One region of the Pseudomonas izuensis genome, then DNA from elsewhere that is predicted to be linked to it. Evidence: riboswitches for the same ligand, from Rfam matches in the RefSeq annotation. Region 1 holds a riboswitch; the other holds the start of a gene.
The links. A riboswitch is a leader RNA that binds a small molecule or an ion and turns the genes downstream of it on or off. The one in region 1 is predicted to bind cobalamin.

Region 1 (3,794 bases):
TGTGGTGCGCGCTTCTTCGGCGCCCCACTGACGGTCGAAGTGCTTGTCGAAACGGGTGCCCACGCCCTGGATCAGCAGGCGCATCGGTTTGTTCGGAATCGCCGCGAAGCCTTTGACCCGCAGGATGCCGTGCTGGACCACCAGTTGCGTCAGCGCGTCCAGCAGCAGGCTCTCGTCAGAGGCAGGCAGTTCGATGGAGATGGAATCGAACGCGTCATGGTCGTGATCGTCTTCACCTTCATGGTGGTGATCGTGATGACTGTGACGGCTGTCGATGTGTTCTTCGGAACCGGCGCCGAGGCCGATCAGCACGTCCAGCGGCAGGCGACCGTTGCTGGCTTCGATGACCTTCACCGCCGGCGGCAGCTCTTCGGCGACTTCCAGGCGCACGCGGGCCAGGTCTTCCGGATTGATCAGGTCGGCCTTGTTGAGGATCACCAGGTCGGCGCTCGACAGTTGGTCGGCGAACAGCTCGTGCAGCGGCGACTCGTGATCCAGGTTCGGGTCGAGTTTGCGCTGGGCGTCGACCTGGTCCGGGAACGCAGCGAAAGTGCCGGCGGCCACTGCCGGGCTGTCGACCACGGTGATCACCGCGTCGACGGTGCAGGCGCTGCGGATTTCCGGCCACTGGAAGGCCTGGACCAAGGGCTTTGGCAGGGCCAGGCCCGAGGTCTCGATGAGGATGTGATCGAGATCGCCGCGACGGGCGACCAGTTCGCGCATCACCGGGAAGAACTCTTCCTGCACGGTGCAGCACAGGCAGCCGTTGGCCAGCTCGTAGACGCGGCCGTTGGCTTCTTCTTCGGTGCAACCGATGGAACATTGCTTGAGGATTTCGCCGTCGATGCCCAGCTCGCCAAACTCGTTGACGATCACCGCGATACGGCGGCCCTGGGCGTTGTCGAGCATGTGCCGCAGCAAGGTGGTTTTGCCCGAGCCGAGGAAGCCGGTGACGATGGTGACGGGGAGTTTGGCCAGTGTTTTCATCGGATGCCCTTTGGCAAGGTGGCGGGCATACGGGACGAGAACCGGCAACGCGCCTGCGCGCCGGAAGCATTCGCCACCGGATCACCCCGCCCGGTTGTAGTGAGAATCTGTATCGAGGCAGGTCTCCTGGCTGACAGTGTGCCAATCCTTGGATTGGCGTTGGCTGCGCCTTCCCGCGGGCTCAGGACCTGAGCGTGCAGTGGCGTGGCAGCGAACATCACCGTTCACAGTTGCGGGGGCAGCCGCGGCATTGACCGCGTTCCCTTCTTAGCTTCGGCAAATGCCGAAGAACCTCGAAAGCGCAAGGCTACGCATCGTATTGGGGCGGGTCAATGATCATGCTGAGTTCTGTGGTGGCCGGGATGCCGCCATCGCGAGCAAGCTTTGCTCCTACAGGTTGTCGGTGTCCTTGTGGGAGCAAAGCTTGCTCGCGATTGGGGCAACTCGGTCTCAAGATGAGAACCGGTGCCAATTGACGCCCCACCCCCGCCCATGCTCTCCTACACACCTTGTTACGGGTGCCCTTCACAGGGTGAAACGGGAAACCGGTGAATCATGTGCTTTACTCTAAAGCCATGTCAGTCCGGTGCTGCCCCCGCAACGGTAAGCGAGCGAAGCGTCAGATCCACTGTGCCGATGTGGCATGGGAAGGTGATGCTTGAAGGTCAAGGCATTTGCCTGCGCCCCTCGTGAGCCCGGAGACCGGCCCGCAACACGAAGTGATCAAACTTCACTGAATGACAAACCCGCGGTGGGCGGGCGCTGTTCGAATCGCTGCGCGCCCGTTCGTGCAGTGACTCTGCATGCGCTTTTGATTCCCCCGCTGACAGAACAGAGGGAAACGCCATGTCGATCATCAGCAGCACCGGCCACACAGCCTCCTCCAGCACGACTTCCACCCTTGCCCAACGCATCACCGCCGCCATCTGCGCGTCGATCCTCGGTGCATGCCTTGTGTATTTCGCCGGTTTCTCGCACATCGAAGCGGTCCACAACGCCGCCCACGATACCCGTCACAGCTCCGCGTTCCCGTGCCATTGAGACCTGCCGACATGATCAAGCGTATTGCGCAAACTGCAGGGTTCACCGGCTTGCTGGCGGCCCTGTTGCTGACGCTGTTGCAAAGTTTCTGGGTCGCCCCGCTGATTTTGCAGGCCGAAACCTACGAAAAAGCCGAGCCAGCGGTCGTGGAAGTTCATGAACATGCCGCCGGCGTCGCCGCCCATACCCACGATGCCGAGGCCTGGGAGCCGGAAGATGGCTGGCAGCGCGTGCTGTCGACCACGGGCGGCAATCTGGTGGTAGCCGTTGGCTTCGCCCTAATGCTCGCCGGTCTCTACACCCTGCGCGCGCCAACCAAAACCTCCCAGGGTCTGCTCTGGGGCCTGGCCGGTTACGCCACCTTCGTACTGGCGCCGACCCTCGGCCTGCCACCGGAATTGCCGGGCACCGCTGCCGCCGACCTGGCACAACGGCAGATCTGGTGGATCGGAACCGCCGCCTCCACCGCTGTCGGTATCGCGCTGATCGTGTTCAGCCGCCACTGGCTGATGAAAGTCCTCGGCGCGGCGATCCTTGCCGTTCCCCATGTGATTGGCGCACCGCAACCGGAAGTGCACTCGATGCTCGCCCCGGAAGCCCTCGAAGCCCAATTCAAAATCGCTTCGCAGCTGACCAACATGGGGTTCTGGCTGGCCCTGGGCCTGATCAGCGCCTGGTTGTTCCGCCGCAAAAACGATGGCCAATACCACGCATGACTGATGCAAGCACAGCGCCGACCCTGGTGGTCGGCCTGGGCTGCCAGCGAGGCTGTCCCGTCAGCACGCTGCGGGCGCTGCTCGATCAGGCGCTACAGGCCAACCAGATCGAACTTCATCAGATCAAGGCACTCGCCAGCATCGACTTGAAGCGCGACGAACCGGCCCTGATCGAACTGGCCGAGCAGCTTGGCTTGCAAATGATGTATTTCAGCAGCGAACAATTGGCGGTTTATCAACCGCAGCTCAGCCACCATTCGCAGATTGCCTTCGAACGCACCGGTTGCTACGGCGTGGCGGAAAGTGCCGCGCTGGCCCTCGCCGAACAACTGGCCAATACCCCTGCCAAACTGCTGATCCCACGACAAAAATATGCCCAGGCGACTCTGGCATTGGCCGGCGCCGCGTAAAATCCCCGATAATCCCCGCCTTCGATCATGAGCAATCTTCATCTGAAGCTTGCCTGGCCCTCTTTACTGACCCTCTTTTTCACAGGAGCTGACGATGACCGTCTATTTCATTGGTGCAGGTCCCGGCGACCCGGAACTGATCACCGTAAAGGGTCAGCGGCTGATTCGCAGTTGCCCGGTGATCATCTTTGCCGGCTCGCTGGTGCCCACTGCGGTACTGGAAGGCCATTGCGCCGAACAGGTGGTCAATAGCGCCGAATTGCATCTGGAACAGATCATCGAACTGATCAAAAACGCCCATGCCAACGGCCAGGACGTGGCCCGCGTGCATTCCGGCGATCCGAGCCTGTATGGCGCCATCGGCGAACAGATTCGCCACCTGCGTGAACTCGGTATTCCTTTCGAAATCATTCCCGGCGTGACCGCGACGGCAGCGTGTGCGGCGCTACTGGGCGCAGAGTTGACGTTGCCGGATGTGTCACAAAGCGTGATCCTGACCCGCTACGCGGACAAAACCGCCATGCCGGCGGGCGAAGAGCTGGGCAGCCTGGCGCAGCATGGGGCGACCATGGCGATTCATTTGGGGGTCAATCATCTGGAGAAAATCCTGGCTGAGTTGCTGCCGCATTACGGTGCGGAT
Region 2 (3,794 bases), 2.4 Mb from region 1:
CCTTCACGGAGGTGATGTAGTCCGGCACCAGGTCGCTACCGATTTCATCCCGCTCATTAACAGCCGTCCACAATGCGCCGCTCGCAGGCTCCCAGGCCAGTCCGTTCGGATTGCGGATTCCCGAAGCAAAGATCCGGTGGTTGCCGGTGGCGCGATCCACTTCCCAGATCGCCGCGCGTCCTTCCTCCTGATCCATGCCGTTCTCACCGACGTTGCTGTTCGAGCCGACGGTGACGTACAGCTTGCTGCCGTCCTTGCTGGCAATGACGTTTTTGGTCCAATGGTGATTCAGGGTGCCCCCCGGCAGATCCACGACTTTGACCGGCTGCGACTTGATCGACGTGTCGCCGTTTTCATAGTGGAAGCGCAGCAGGCGGTCGGTGTCGGCGACGTACAGATCATTGCCGACCAGGGTCATGCCGAAGGGGGAGTTGAGGTTTTCCAGGAATACCGTGCGAGTTTCGGCGACACCGTCGTGGTCGCTGTCCCGCAGCAGGGTGATGCGGTTCGGGCTGGGTACGGTTGCACCGGCGCGGGCCATGACTTTTTTCATGACCCAGCCACGAATGCCTTTGCCGTCATCCGGTTTGGGCGGGGCGTTGGTTTCGGCGACCAGCACGTCGCCATTGGGCAGTACATACAACCAGCGCGGATGATCGAGTCCCTCGGCAAAAGGGGCCACTTGCGTGCCGGCGGCGGCGACGGGTCTGGCGCCGTCCGGCCAGCCGATTGCCGGGGCGATGTTCACCGTCGGCATCAGCGTCTTGTTGGGTTCCGGGAGTTTGGGCGACGGGCCGGTGCCGTCGGAGACTTGCATCGTGGAGGTCTCACCGCAACCGGCGAGCCCTCCGGCGAGGGCGATGATGAGAGCGAGCTGAAGCTTGCGCATGCTGATCTTCCCTATGAATCCATTGACCTGATCAGTAGAGAAGCGCAAGCGCGTGATGGTTCAACCGGTCAGCCGCGGGCCTCCTTGAGCAGCACGGCGATGCCCGGGTGGTAATGGCCCGCTTCGTTGCGCAACTTGCGATAGGCATAAGGGAAATACCAGGCCACGGCGCAGGTGTGCTCCTTTTGCAAGTCGTCGACCATGTCCTGCAGTTCTTCCGGGGTGGCGCCATGCTGGGCTTTTTGCGGTGCGACGAACAGGCAGCCGAGTTTGAGGTCGCTGGCGTAGCTGATTTGTCTGGCGTTGCTGGTGATGTCTTGCAGGGCCTGGGTCAGGTTCAGGCTGTTGACCCGTGGCCAGCGTTGTGTGGCCTGCAGCCAGGCGCGTGTTTCGGGCGTGGCGATAAACAGGTCGGCGCGACCATTGCGTTCGCCTTCTTCGATCTGTTTGCGGGTGGGCGATTGTTGCAAGGTGACCATTTCCGCCATCCACGCCGACGAGGAGAGCAGACCGAGGTTGGCTTTTTCGTCGAGCCAGTACGGCGTTTCGTTATCGCCGCGCACGGCGTTGTAGCGGTCGATACACTCGAACCAGCGCTCCAGCACCGGGCGCAGGAATTCCAGCTTCGGATTGCTGATGATCATGCCTTGCATGTGGCTCACCCTTGTTATTGTGTTATGAGGTTTGTGGCGCTTTGATATCATTGCTGGGCGTGCGGCACAAGATTGACGTCAGTAAATTGATTGACGGTAGATAATCACTTGCGCGGCCTGTCTTCAATTGACGCTCCACCCCCAACCCTCTAACCTTCGCGGCTTGTTTCAGGTGCTCTGTGGCTTGCGCCGACAGAGTGAAACAGGGAAGCCGGTGAGTGGCCGATTCAAAGCATGATGGCCTGCAATTCCGGCGCTGCCCCCGCAACGGTAAATGAGTGAACACTGTGCCTTGAGCCACTGTGTCAATTGACATGGGAAGGCGCACAGTCGGCAAACGCCGCTCATGAGCCCGGAGACCGGCCTGATCCATCCAAGCGGCATCACGGTGGGCGATGCCAGGCTTCTTGCCATCTATTCTTGTGCCTGCCCGCCGTTATCCAGCCTCAACGGAGAGCTCCCCCATGACTGATACCCCTGATCGTGACGAACGTCATCTGGCGCGCATGTTGCGCAAGAAAGCCGTGATCGACGAACGCATCGCCAATTCCCCGAACGAATGCGGCTTGCTGCTCGTGTTGTCCGGCAACGGCAAGGGCAAGAGCAGCTCGGCGTTCGGCATGCTCGCCCGGTCGCTGGGCCATGGCATGCAGTGCGGCGTCGTGCAGTTCATCAAGGGCCGCAACAGCACCGGCGAGGAATTGTTCTTCCGACGCTTCCCCGAGCAGGTGCGTTTTCACGTGATGGGCGAAGGCTTTACCTGGGAAACCCAGGACCGTCAGCGTGATATCGCCGCCGCGGAAGCGGCCTGGGCGGTGTCGCAGGAACTGCTGCGTGATCCAGCCATCGGCCTGGTGGTGCTGGATGAATTGAACATTGCGCTCAAGCACGGGTATCTCGATCTCGATCAGGTGCTCAGCGATTTGCAGGCGCGTCCGCCGATGCAGCATGTGGTGGTCACCGGTCGCGGCGCGAAGCCGGAGATGATCGAACTGGCCGACACCGTCACCGAGATGGGCATGGTCAAGCACGCCTTCCAGGCCGGGATCAAAGCGCAAAAAGGCGTCGAGCTGTGAATCAACCTCGTCATTGCCCGGCGGTACTGATTGCCGCGCCGGCCTCCGGTCAGGGCAAGACCACCGTCACTGCCGCACTGGCCCGTTTGCATCGCAATCAGGGGCGCAAGGTTCGCGTGTTCAAATGTGGCCCCGACTTTCTCGACCCGATGATCCTCGAGCGCGCCAGCGGTGCGCCGGTGTATCAACTGGACATGTGGATGGTCGGCGAGCAGGAAAGTCGCCGCTTGTTGTGGGAAGCCGCAGGCGATGCCGACCTGATCCTGATTGAAGGGGTGATGGGGCTGTTCGACGGCACACCGTCCAGCGCCGACCTGGCGCGGCACTTCGGTGTGCCGGTGCTGGGCGTGATCGACGGCACCGCCATGGCCCAGACCTTTGGCGCACTGGCGCTGGGGCTGGCGCGCTATCAACCGGATTTGCCGTTTGCCGGGGTCCTGGCCAACCGCGTTGGCACCTTGCGTCACGCACAATTGCTCGAAGGCAGCCTGACTGAAGGCTTGCGCTGGTACGGCGCCTTGTCCCGGGAAACCGGGATCGAATTGCCAAGCCGGCACCTCGGCCTGGTGCAGGCCAGCGAGTTGAACGACCTGGATATGCGCCTCGATGCGGCGGCCGATGCCCTGGCCAGCAGTTGCGAAGTCGCGCTGCCACCGACGGTGGAGTTCGCCGCGCCGGATGTGATCGCAGCCGAACCGTTGCTGTCCGGCGTGCGCATCGCCGTGGCCCGGGACGAAGCGTTTGCCTTCACCTACGGTGCCAGCCTCGATTTGTTGCGGGCGATGGGCGCCGAGTTGTCGTTCTTCTCGCCGATCCGCGACCGTGTGTTGCCAGAGGCGGACAGTCTGTATCTGCCGGGTGGTTATCCGGAATTGCATCATGTGGCACTGTCACAGAACACGTCGATGCTCGATGCAATCCGCGCGCACCACGCCGCCGGCAAGCCGTTGCTGGCCGAATGTGGCGGCATGCTGTATTTGCTCGATTCGCTCACGGATGTCGAAGGTGCTCGCGCAGAACTGGTCGGCTTGCTGAGCGGTGATGCGGTGATGCAAAAGCGTCTAGCCGCGCTGGCCCTGCAAGCGGTCGAACTGCCGGAAGGTTCGCTTCGCGGCCACACCTATCACCACTCGCTGACCACCACCGAACTGACGCCGATTGCCCGGGGCTTGAGTC

Region 2: another riboswitch for cobalamin. It lies ahead of cobO (cob(I)yrinic acid a,c-diamide adenosyltransferase); the one in region 1 lies ahead of LAB08_RS12155 (CbtB domain-containing protein).

Annotation. Positions count from the first base shown of each region.
Region 1 is NZ_AP017423.2:2,697,384-2,701,177, reverse strand. Features, by position in the region: gene cobW (cobalamin biosynthesis protein CobW) at 1-987, opposite strand, end outside; cobalamin riboswitch at 1,087-1,298, opposite strand; cobalamin riboswitch at 1,487-1,712, shown strand; gene LAB08_RS12155 (CbtB domain-containing protein) at 1,834-2,028, shown strand; gene LAB08_RS12150 (CbtA family protein) at 2,040-2,744, shown strand; gene LAB08_RS12145 (cobalamin biosynthesis protein) at 2,741-3,154, shown strand; gene cobM (precorrin-4 C(11)-methyltransferase) at 3,249-3,794, shown strand, end outside.
Region 2 is NZ_AP017423.2:5,068,428-5,072,221, reverse strand. Features, by position in the region: gene LAB08_RS22440 (PQQ-dependent sugar dehydrogenase) at 1-889, opposite strand, end outside; gene LAB08_RS22435 (hypothetical protein) at 958-1,542, opposite strand; cobalamin riboswitch at 1,696-1,924, shown strand; gene cobO (cob(I)yrinic acid a,c-diamide adenosyltransferase) at 2,007-2,618, shown strand; gene LAB08_RS22425 (cobyrinic acid a,c-diamide synthase CobB) at 2,615-3,794, shown strand, end outside.